DNA from 3 places in the Streptomyces sp. NPDC005263 genome. Region 3 is predicted to be linked to each of the others. Evidence: predicted binding sites of a transcription regulator. Region 3 holds the regulator's gene; each other region holds the start of a gene.
The links. Region 3 encodes HrcA, which represses chaperone genes, less so after heat shock. Its sites were predicted from a motif close to TTNGCACTCNGNNNNNCNGAGTGCNAA; they were not measured.

Region 1 (2,265 bases), on a different contig from region 3:
ACGGCCCAGGAGGTCGATGGAGGTGTTCTCGAGCTTGAGACCGACCTCCTCGGAGATGACCTCGCCGCCGGTGAGGATGGCGATGTCGTTCAGCATCGCCTTGCGGCGGTCGCCGAAGCCCGGGGCCTTGACGGCGACGGACTTGAAGGTGCCGCGGATCTTGTTGACGACCAGGGTCGACAGGGCCTCGCCCTCGACGTCCTCGGCGATGATCAGCAGCGGCTTGCCCGACTGCATGACCTTCTCCAGGAGCGGGAGCAGGTCCTTGACGGAGCCGATCTTGGAGTTGGCGATCAGGATGTACGGGTCGTCGAGCGACGCCTCCATACGCTCCATGTCGGTGGCGAAGTACGCCGAGATGTAGCCCTTGTCGAAGCGCATACCCTCGGTGAGCTCCAGCTCCAGACCGAAGGTCTGGGACTCCTCGACGGTGATGACGCCTTCCTTGCCGACCTTGTCCATGGCCTCGGCGATGAGCTCGCCGATCTGGGTGTCGGCGGCGGAGATGGAGGCCGTGGAAGCGATCTGCTCCTTGGTCTCGACATCCTTGGCCTGCTCGAGGAGGGCACCGGAGACGGCCTCGACGGCCTTCTCGATACCGCGCTTGAGGGCCATCGGGTTGGCGCCGGCGGCTACGTTGCGCAGGCCTTCCTTGACCAGGGCCTGGGCGAGGACGGTCGCCGTGGTCGTACCGTCACCAGCGACGTCGTCCGTCTTCTTGGCGACTTCCTTGACCAGCTCGGCGCCGATCTTCTCGTACGGGTCCTCGAGCTCGATCTCCTTGGCGATGGAGACACCATCGTTGGTGATCGTGGGGGCGCCCCACTTCTTCTCGAGGACGACGTTGCGGCCCTTGGGGCCGAGCGTCACCTTGACGGCGTCCGCGAGCTGGTTCATGCCGCGCTCGAGGCCGCGCCGTGCCTCCTCGTCGAACGCGATGATCTTGGCCATGTGAAGTGGTCCCTCCAGGACTGGGGGTGATTCCTTCGGACCGCGCCCGCGCCCGCGACGGACGGCTCGCATGCCTGTGGTTCCTTGCCCCACCTGGCCTGCGGGCCTCACCGACTCGGTCCTTCTTTGTCACTCTCACCTTCAGAGTGCTAACGCCAATGATTAGCACTCGCCCATGCCGAGTGCAAGCGCCTCGGGGGGATCCGCAGGTGAACAGTGCACCCGGCCGTGCCCCGGGGCGCGTCCGTCGCGGCCCCGCGCAGACGGACGGGCGGACGGGCGGACGGGCGGACGGGGGACCGGGGGACCGGGGGACGGGTGGCTCGCACCCCGGACACACCGAAGGGCTCGCACCCCGTGAGAGGTGCGAGCCCTTCGAAGAAGAACAGAAGAACGTCGCGTGCAGTTACCCGGCGCGATTCAGCCGGTCGCCAGACGGACCATGTCCGCCTGCGGCCCCTTCTGACCCTGTGAGATCTCGAAATCGACCCGCTGCCCCTCTTCCAGGGTGCGGTACCCGTCCATCTGGATGGCGCTGTAGTGGACGAAAACATCCGCACCACCGTCGACCGCGATGAAGCCGTACCCCTTCTCCGCGTTGAACCACTTGACGGTGCCCTGAGCCATGCCTAACTCCCCTATTACTGGCCCTTGCACAGACCCACACTTCGTGGATCCGGGTCAGACCTCACCCCCCACATGATTGGGGGCGTGCGCCGGAACGCGTCGACCGCGGCCGAATGTATCTGTCCAACTGCCGTCTGCAACAGGTCAATCGGACGAGAATTCTGGACGCACACGATCCGGAATGTGGCGAGAATTCGCCTGAATTCAGGGCAAGTCGGGCCCCGCAAAGCACACAAAAGCCACGAACGAGGCACACACTTTGGCTACATCTCGTCGGGCGCACGGCAGAAACAAGGTCTGGCGACCTGTGAAGCGGCAACGCGTTCCCCAACTGTACCGCGCTCAACCACATTGAATTGCCCCCTCCGCTTCTCTCACGGAGGGGGCAATTCTATGAACGCTCGGTAACTGACGTTACCGAAGGTAATATTCAGCCGCCGGCGACGGCCGGAATGATGGAGACACCGGCGCCGTCCGGAGTCGCGGTCTCCAGACCCTGCTCGAAGCGGACGTCATCGTCGTTGACGTACACGTTGACGAACCGGCGCAGCTTGCCCTGGTCGTCGAGAACGCGCGCGGCGATGCCGGTGTGGTTCTTCTCCAGGTCGGCGATGACCTCACCGAGGGTGCCCCCCTCGGCGGCGACCTCGGCCTGGCCACCGGTGTAGGTGCGCAGGATGGTGGGGA
Region 2 (2,265 bases), on a different contig from region 3:
GGACAGACCGGCGACGGCGGCGATGTCGGACTTCTCGTCGATCGGTCGGGCGGTCGCGAGGAGCTCCTCGGACACGGCCTTGACCGCGGCGTCGATGCCCTTCTTCAGGGCGGCCGGGGAGGCACCCGCGGCGACGTTCTTCAGGCCCTCGCGCACCAGCGCCTGGGCGAGCACGGTGGCGGTGGTGGTGCCGTCACCCGCGATGTCGTTGGTCTTGGTCGCCACCTCCTTCACCAGCTGGGCACCGAGGTTCTCGTACGGGTCCTCGACCTCGACCTCACGGGCGATGGTGACGCCGTCGTTGGTGATGGTGGGAGCGCCGAACTTCTTGTCGATGACGACGTTGCGGCCCTTGGGGCCGATCGTCACCTTGACCGTGTCAGCGAGCTTGTTGACGCCGCGCTCGAGGGCGCGACGGGCGTCCTCGTCGAACTTCAGGATCTTCGCCATGGGAGCGTGAGCCCTCTCGGAAATCTAGGTGAAATTAGCCGCGCCCCCGGCGCCCGGCTCATGAGTGATCGCGGGGGGCCAGGGGCGCAGCTCAATGCAAGGTGCTTCGCGGTGAGGCGAAGCGAGGTGAACTACTTCTCGATGATCGCGAGCACGTCGCGAGCCGAGAGGACGAGGTACTCCTCGCCGTTGTACTTCACCTCGGTGCCGCCGTACTTGCTGTACAGCACGATGTCGCCGGTCTTGACGTCGAGCGGAAGACGCTCGCCGTTCTCGAAGCGGCCCGGACCGACGGCCAGGACGACGCCCTCCTGGGGCTTCTCCTTGGCGGTGTCCGGAATGACCAGGCCAGAGGCGGTGGTCTGCTCAGCGTCGAGCGGCTGGACCACAATGCGGTCCTCGAGCGGCTTGATGGCAACCTTGGAGCTGGTGGTCGTCACGATCCGACCTCCCCCTTCGGAGATCTCACGGGGTTAACTGTCTGAGGTGGCGACCAGGTGGATCCGTCGTCGCGGGTGCCGGACCTGCCCGTCGCTAGTTGGCACTCTCCAGGGGGGAGTGCCAGGTCCGAGACTATGACCGCGATTAGCACTCGGTCAAGCGGAGTGCCAATCCGAGCGGCGCGCGGCGTGAATTTCGTGCCGCGTTCATCTTCCAGCGGCCCGCAGCCGGAGCGGACGAACGCGTTCTTGCCCGGCTGGACGCCTACCAGCAGGCCGTTGCCGCCGCAGGGGCCCGGACTCCCCTACAGGTAGTCCTCCAGCCGCCCCACCGTCAGGCCCGCCCCCTGGATCTCCCGCAGCAGCCGTACGGTGCGCTCCCGCGGCGACCGGGCCGCGGACTCACCCGAGGCCACCGACACGATGTCCCCCGGGCGCAGCCGGCTCTCGCCCCTCGCGAAGGTCAGCCGCTCGCCCTCCATGGACGCCCGCCACAGGACGACCGCCGTGACCGCGCAGTCGGTGGCCGCGCGCAGGGTCGTCGTGTCGTACGTGCCGTAGGGCGGACGGAACAGGTGCGGGCGGATGCCGAAGCGGGACCTGAGTTTGTCCTGCTGGCCGCAGATCTCGGCGCGCTGGCCGGCGTAGGGCAGTCCGCGCAGGGCGGCATGGTCGAGGGTGTGGTTCTGGATGCCGGCGCCGACCGCCTGGAGGCGCGCGAAGTGGCCGTACCCGGGTCCGACGACGCTGTCCGTGAGGAACATGCTGACCGGCAGCCGCAGTTCGCGGACCAGGTCGATGAAGCGCGGGTCCCGCTCGGCGCCGTCGTCGTAGGTCAGGAAGACGACCGGGTCTCTCGTGCGGACGCGGTCCACCACGGGCGCGAGGCCCGGGCCCGCGGCGTGCGGGGCGGCGGGCCGGGCGGGTGGCCGCGGGGCGGGCGGCAGGGGGTCCGCCAGGCCCCAGCGGCGGTACGCGGGCCGCCCCGCCCCCGCGGAGCCAGGCGAGCCGACCCGTTGGGCCGCCTTCTCCCCGAGCCGTTCGATGGGGTCGACGGACTGGGCGCAGCCGGCGAGCAGACACAGCGCCAGGACTCCGGCCGCCGGCGCCCACCGCCTCACCGCCGGTCCTCCGGCCGGCTCACGGCGTGCTCCGCGCCGTACCGCTCCTCGGTCACGTCCCGCATGCCGCGGATCTCACGCTTCCGACGGGCGCTCGACAGCCCCGGCAGGCAGGACTGGTGGCGGGTGTGGCTGGTGCGTACGGCCCCTTGGCATGGTGCCGGATCCTCGCAGGCCACCGCGGTGAACCCGGGGTGACACCGCCGCCGGGGGCGGACCGTCCACCGACTGGCCCACAATGAACCGGTGAACGA
Region 3 (2,265 bases):
ACGATAGGAGAAGACCGGGCCGCCCGGCCGTACAGGTCACCGCGACACGCCGAAGCGCTCCGCCAGCGCGTCCCGCTGGGCCCGTACGAACCCCGCGTCCACGACCGCTCCGTGACCGGGCACGTACCGCGCGTCCTCGCCGCCCAGCTCCAGCAGCCGGTCCAGCGCGGCCGGCCAGCGTGACGGTACGGCGTCCGGGCCCGCCTGGGGCTCGCCGGACTCCTCGACCAGGTCGCCGCAGAAGACCACCTCGGGCGAGCCCGGCACCAGGACGGCGAGGTCGTGGGCGCTGTGGCCGGGCCCCACGTTCGCCAGCAGGACCTGCCGACCGCCCCCCAGATCGAGGGTCCACTCGCCGGAGACCCGGTGCCGCGGCACCACCAGGGCGTCGACCGCCTCGTCCGCCAGGGCCTGAGCCAGACCGTTGCGCACCGCGTCCGTCCGCAGCTCCTCCCGCGCGGCCCGCCCGCCGAGCACCGTGTCGATGCCCACCGCGCCGAACACCTCCGCCCCCGCGAACGCCGCGGTGCCGAAGACGTGATCGAAGTGGGGGTGGGTGAGCGCGAGATGAGTCACACGATGACCGGCGAGCTCCTCCGCCGCCGCCCGCAGCCGCGCACCCTCCTGCAGACTCGACCCGGCGTCGATCACGAGGGCCCGGCCCTCGCCGACGACCAGCCCCACCGTGCAGTCCCAGCCGGGCAGCCGACAGCGCCCGACCCCGGCCGAAACCCGCTCCCATCCCAGCTCTTCCCAAGTCACGCTCATACCGCGACGCTAGCCGGAGCGGCACGCCGGGGCACGGCCTCGTGGGACCGGCCTTGCCCGGGGCGTACCCCACGGCCGTACACTGGGCCGGGGAACGCTGGCACTCGGATATGACGAGTGCCAGGCCAGGCACCCAGGGGACTGGGGGACGACTTCTGGAGGTGAGCGCGGATGCTGAGTGAACGCAGGCTCCAGGTGCTGCGCGCCATCGTCCAGGACTACGTCGGTACCGAGGAGCCCGTCGGGTCCAAGGCGCTCACCGAGCGGCACAACCTCGGCGTCTCCCCGGCGACGGTCCGCAACGACATGGCCGCCCTGGAGGACGAGGGGTTCATCGCCCAGCCGCACACCAGCGCCGGGCGGATCCCCACCGACAAGGGGTACCGGCTGTTCGTCGACAAGCTGGCCGGCGTCAAGCCGATGACCGGGCCCGAGCGGCGCGCCATCCAGAACTTCCTCGACGGCGCCGTCGACCTCGACGACGTCGTGGCGCGGACCGTGCGGCTGCTCGCGCAGCTGACCCGGCAGGTCGCCGTCGTGCAGTACCCCTCGCTGACCCGTTCGACCGTGCGCCACGTCGAGCTGCTGTCACTCGCCCCCGCGCGCGTGATGCTCGTGCTGATCACGGACACCGGGCGGGTCGAACAGCGGATGGTCGACTGCCCGGCACCGTTCGGCGAGAGTCCGCTCGCGGATCTGCGGGCGCGGCTCAACAGCCGGATCGCGGGCCGTCGTTTCACCGACGTCCCGCAGCTGGTGGAAGACCTGCCGGAGGCCTTCGACATCGAGGACCGCGGCACGGTCGCGACGGTGCTCTCCACCCTCCTGGAGACGCTCGTCGAGGAGAACGAGGAGCGGCTGATGATCGGCGGCACCGCCAATCTGACCCGCTTCGGACATGACTTTCCCCTCACGATCCGGCCCGTCCTGGAGGCGCTGGAGGAGCAGGTCGTGCTTCTCAAGTTGCTGGGCGAGGCAGGGGATTCGGGCATGACCGTACGGATCGGTCATGAGAACGCCTATGAGGGACTCAACTCTACTTCTGTGGTCTCGGTCGGTTACGGTTCGGGCGGCGAGGCAGTCGCCAAGCTCGGCGTGGTCGGACCGACCCGCATGGATTACCCGGGAACGATGGGAGCGGTACGCGCAGTGGCACGGTACGTCGGACAGATCCTGGCGGAGTCGTAAGTGGCCACGGACTACTACGCCGTTCTAGGCGTGCGCCGCGACGCGTCGCAGGACGAGATCAAGAAGGCCTTCCGGCGGCTCGCACGCGAGCTGCACCCGGACGTCAACCCCGATCCGAAGACCCAGGAGCGGTTCAAGGAGATCAACGCCGCTTACGAGGTGCTGTCGGACCCGCAGAAGAAGCAGGTCTACGACCTCGGCGGCGACCCGCTCTCGCAGGCGGGCGGCGGCGGCGCGGGCGGTTTCGGAGCCGGCGGCTTCGGCAACTTCTCGGACATCATGGACGCGTTCTTCGGCACGGCGTCGCAG

Region 1: a site for HrcA is predicted at 1,114-1,140, ahead of groL (chaperonin GroEL). Genes of this name have one in related genera too.
Region 2: a site for HrcA is predicted at 1,036-1,062, ahead of groES (co-chaperone GroES). Genes of this name have one in related genera too.

What each region holds. Positions count from the first base shown of each region.
Region 1 is NZ_JBIAKJ010000004.1:716,089-718,353, forward strand. It holds gene groL (chaperonin GroEL) at 1-951, opposite strand, end outside; gene ACFYRY_RS21795 (cold-shock protein) at 1,372-1,578, opposite strand; gene ACFYRY_RS21800 (MoaD/ThiS family protein) at 2,009-2,265, opposite strand, start outside.
Region 2 is NZ_JBIAKJ010000003.1:271,766-274,030, reverse strand. It holds gene groL (chaperonin GroEL) at 1-450, opposite strand, end outside; gene groES (co-chaperone GroES) at 582-890, opposite strand; gene ACFYRY_RS14910 (polysaccharide deacetylase family protein) at 1,196-2,011, opposite strand; gene ACFYRY_RS14905 (methyltransferase domain-containing protein) at 2,258-2,265, shown strand, end outside.
Region 3 is NZ_JBIAKJ010000002.1:510,680-512,944, forward strand. It holds gene ACFYRY_RS09570 (MBL fold metallo-hydrolase) at 37-768, opposite strand; gene hrcA (heat-inducible transcriptional repressor HrcA) at 940-1,956, shown strand; gene dnaJ (molecular chaperone DnaJ) at 1,957-2,265, shown strand, end outside.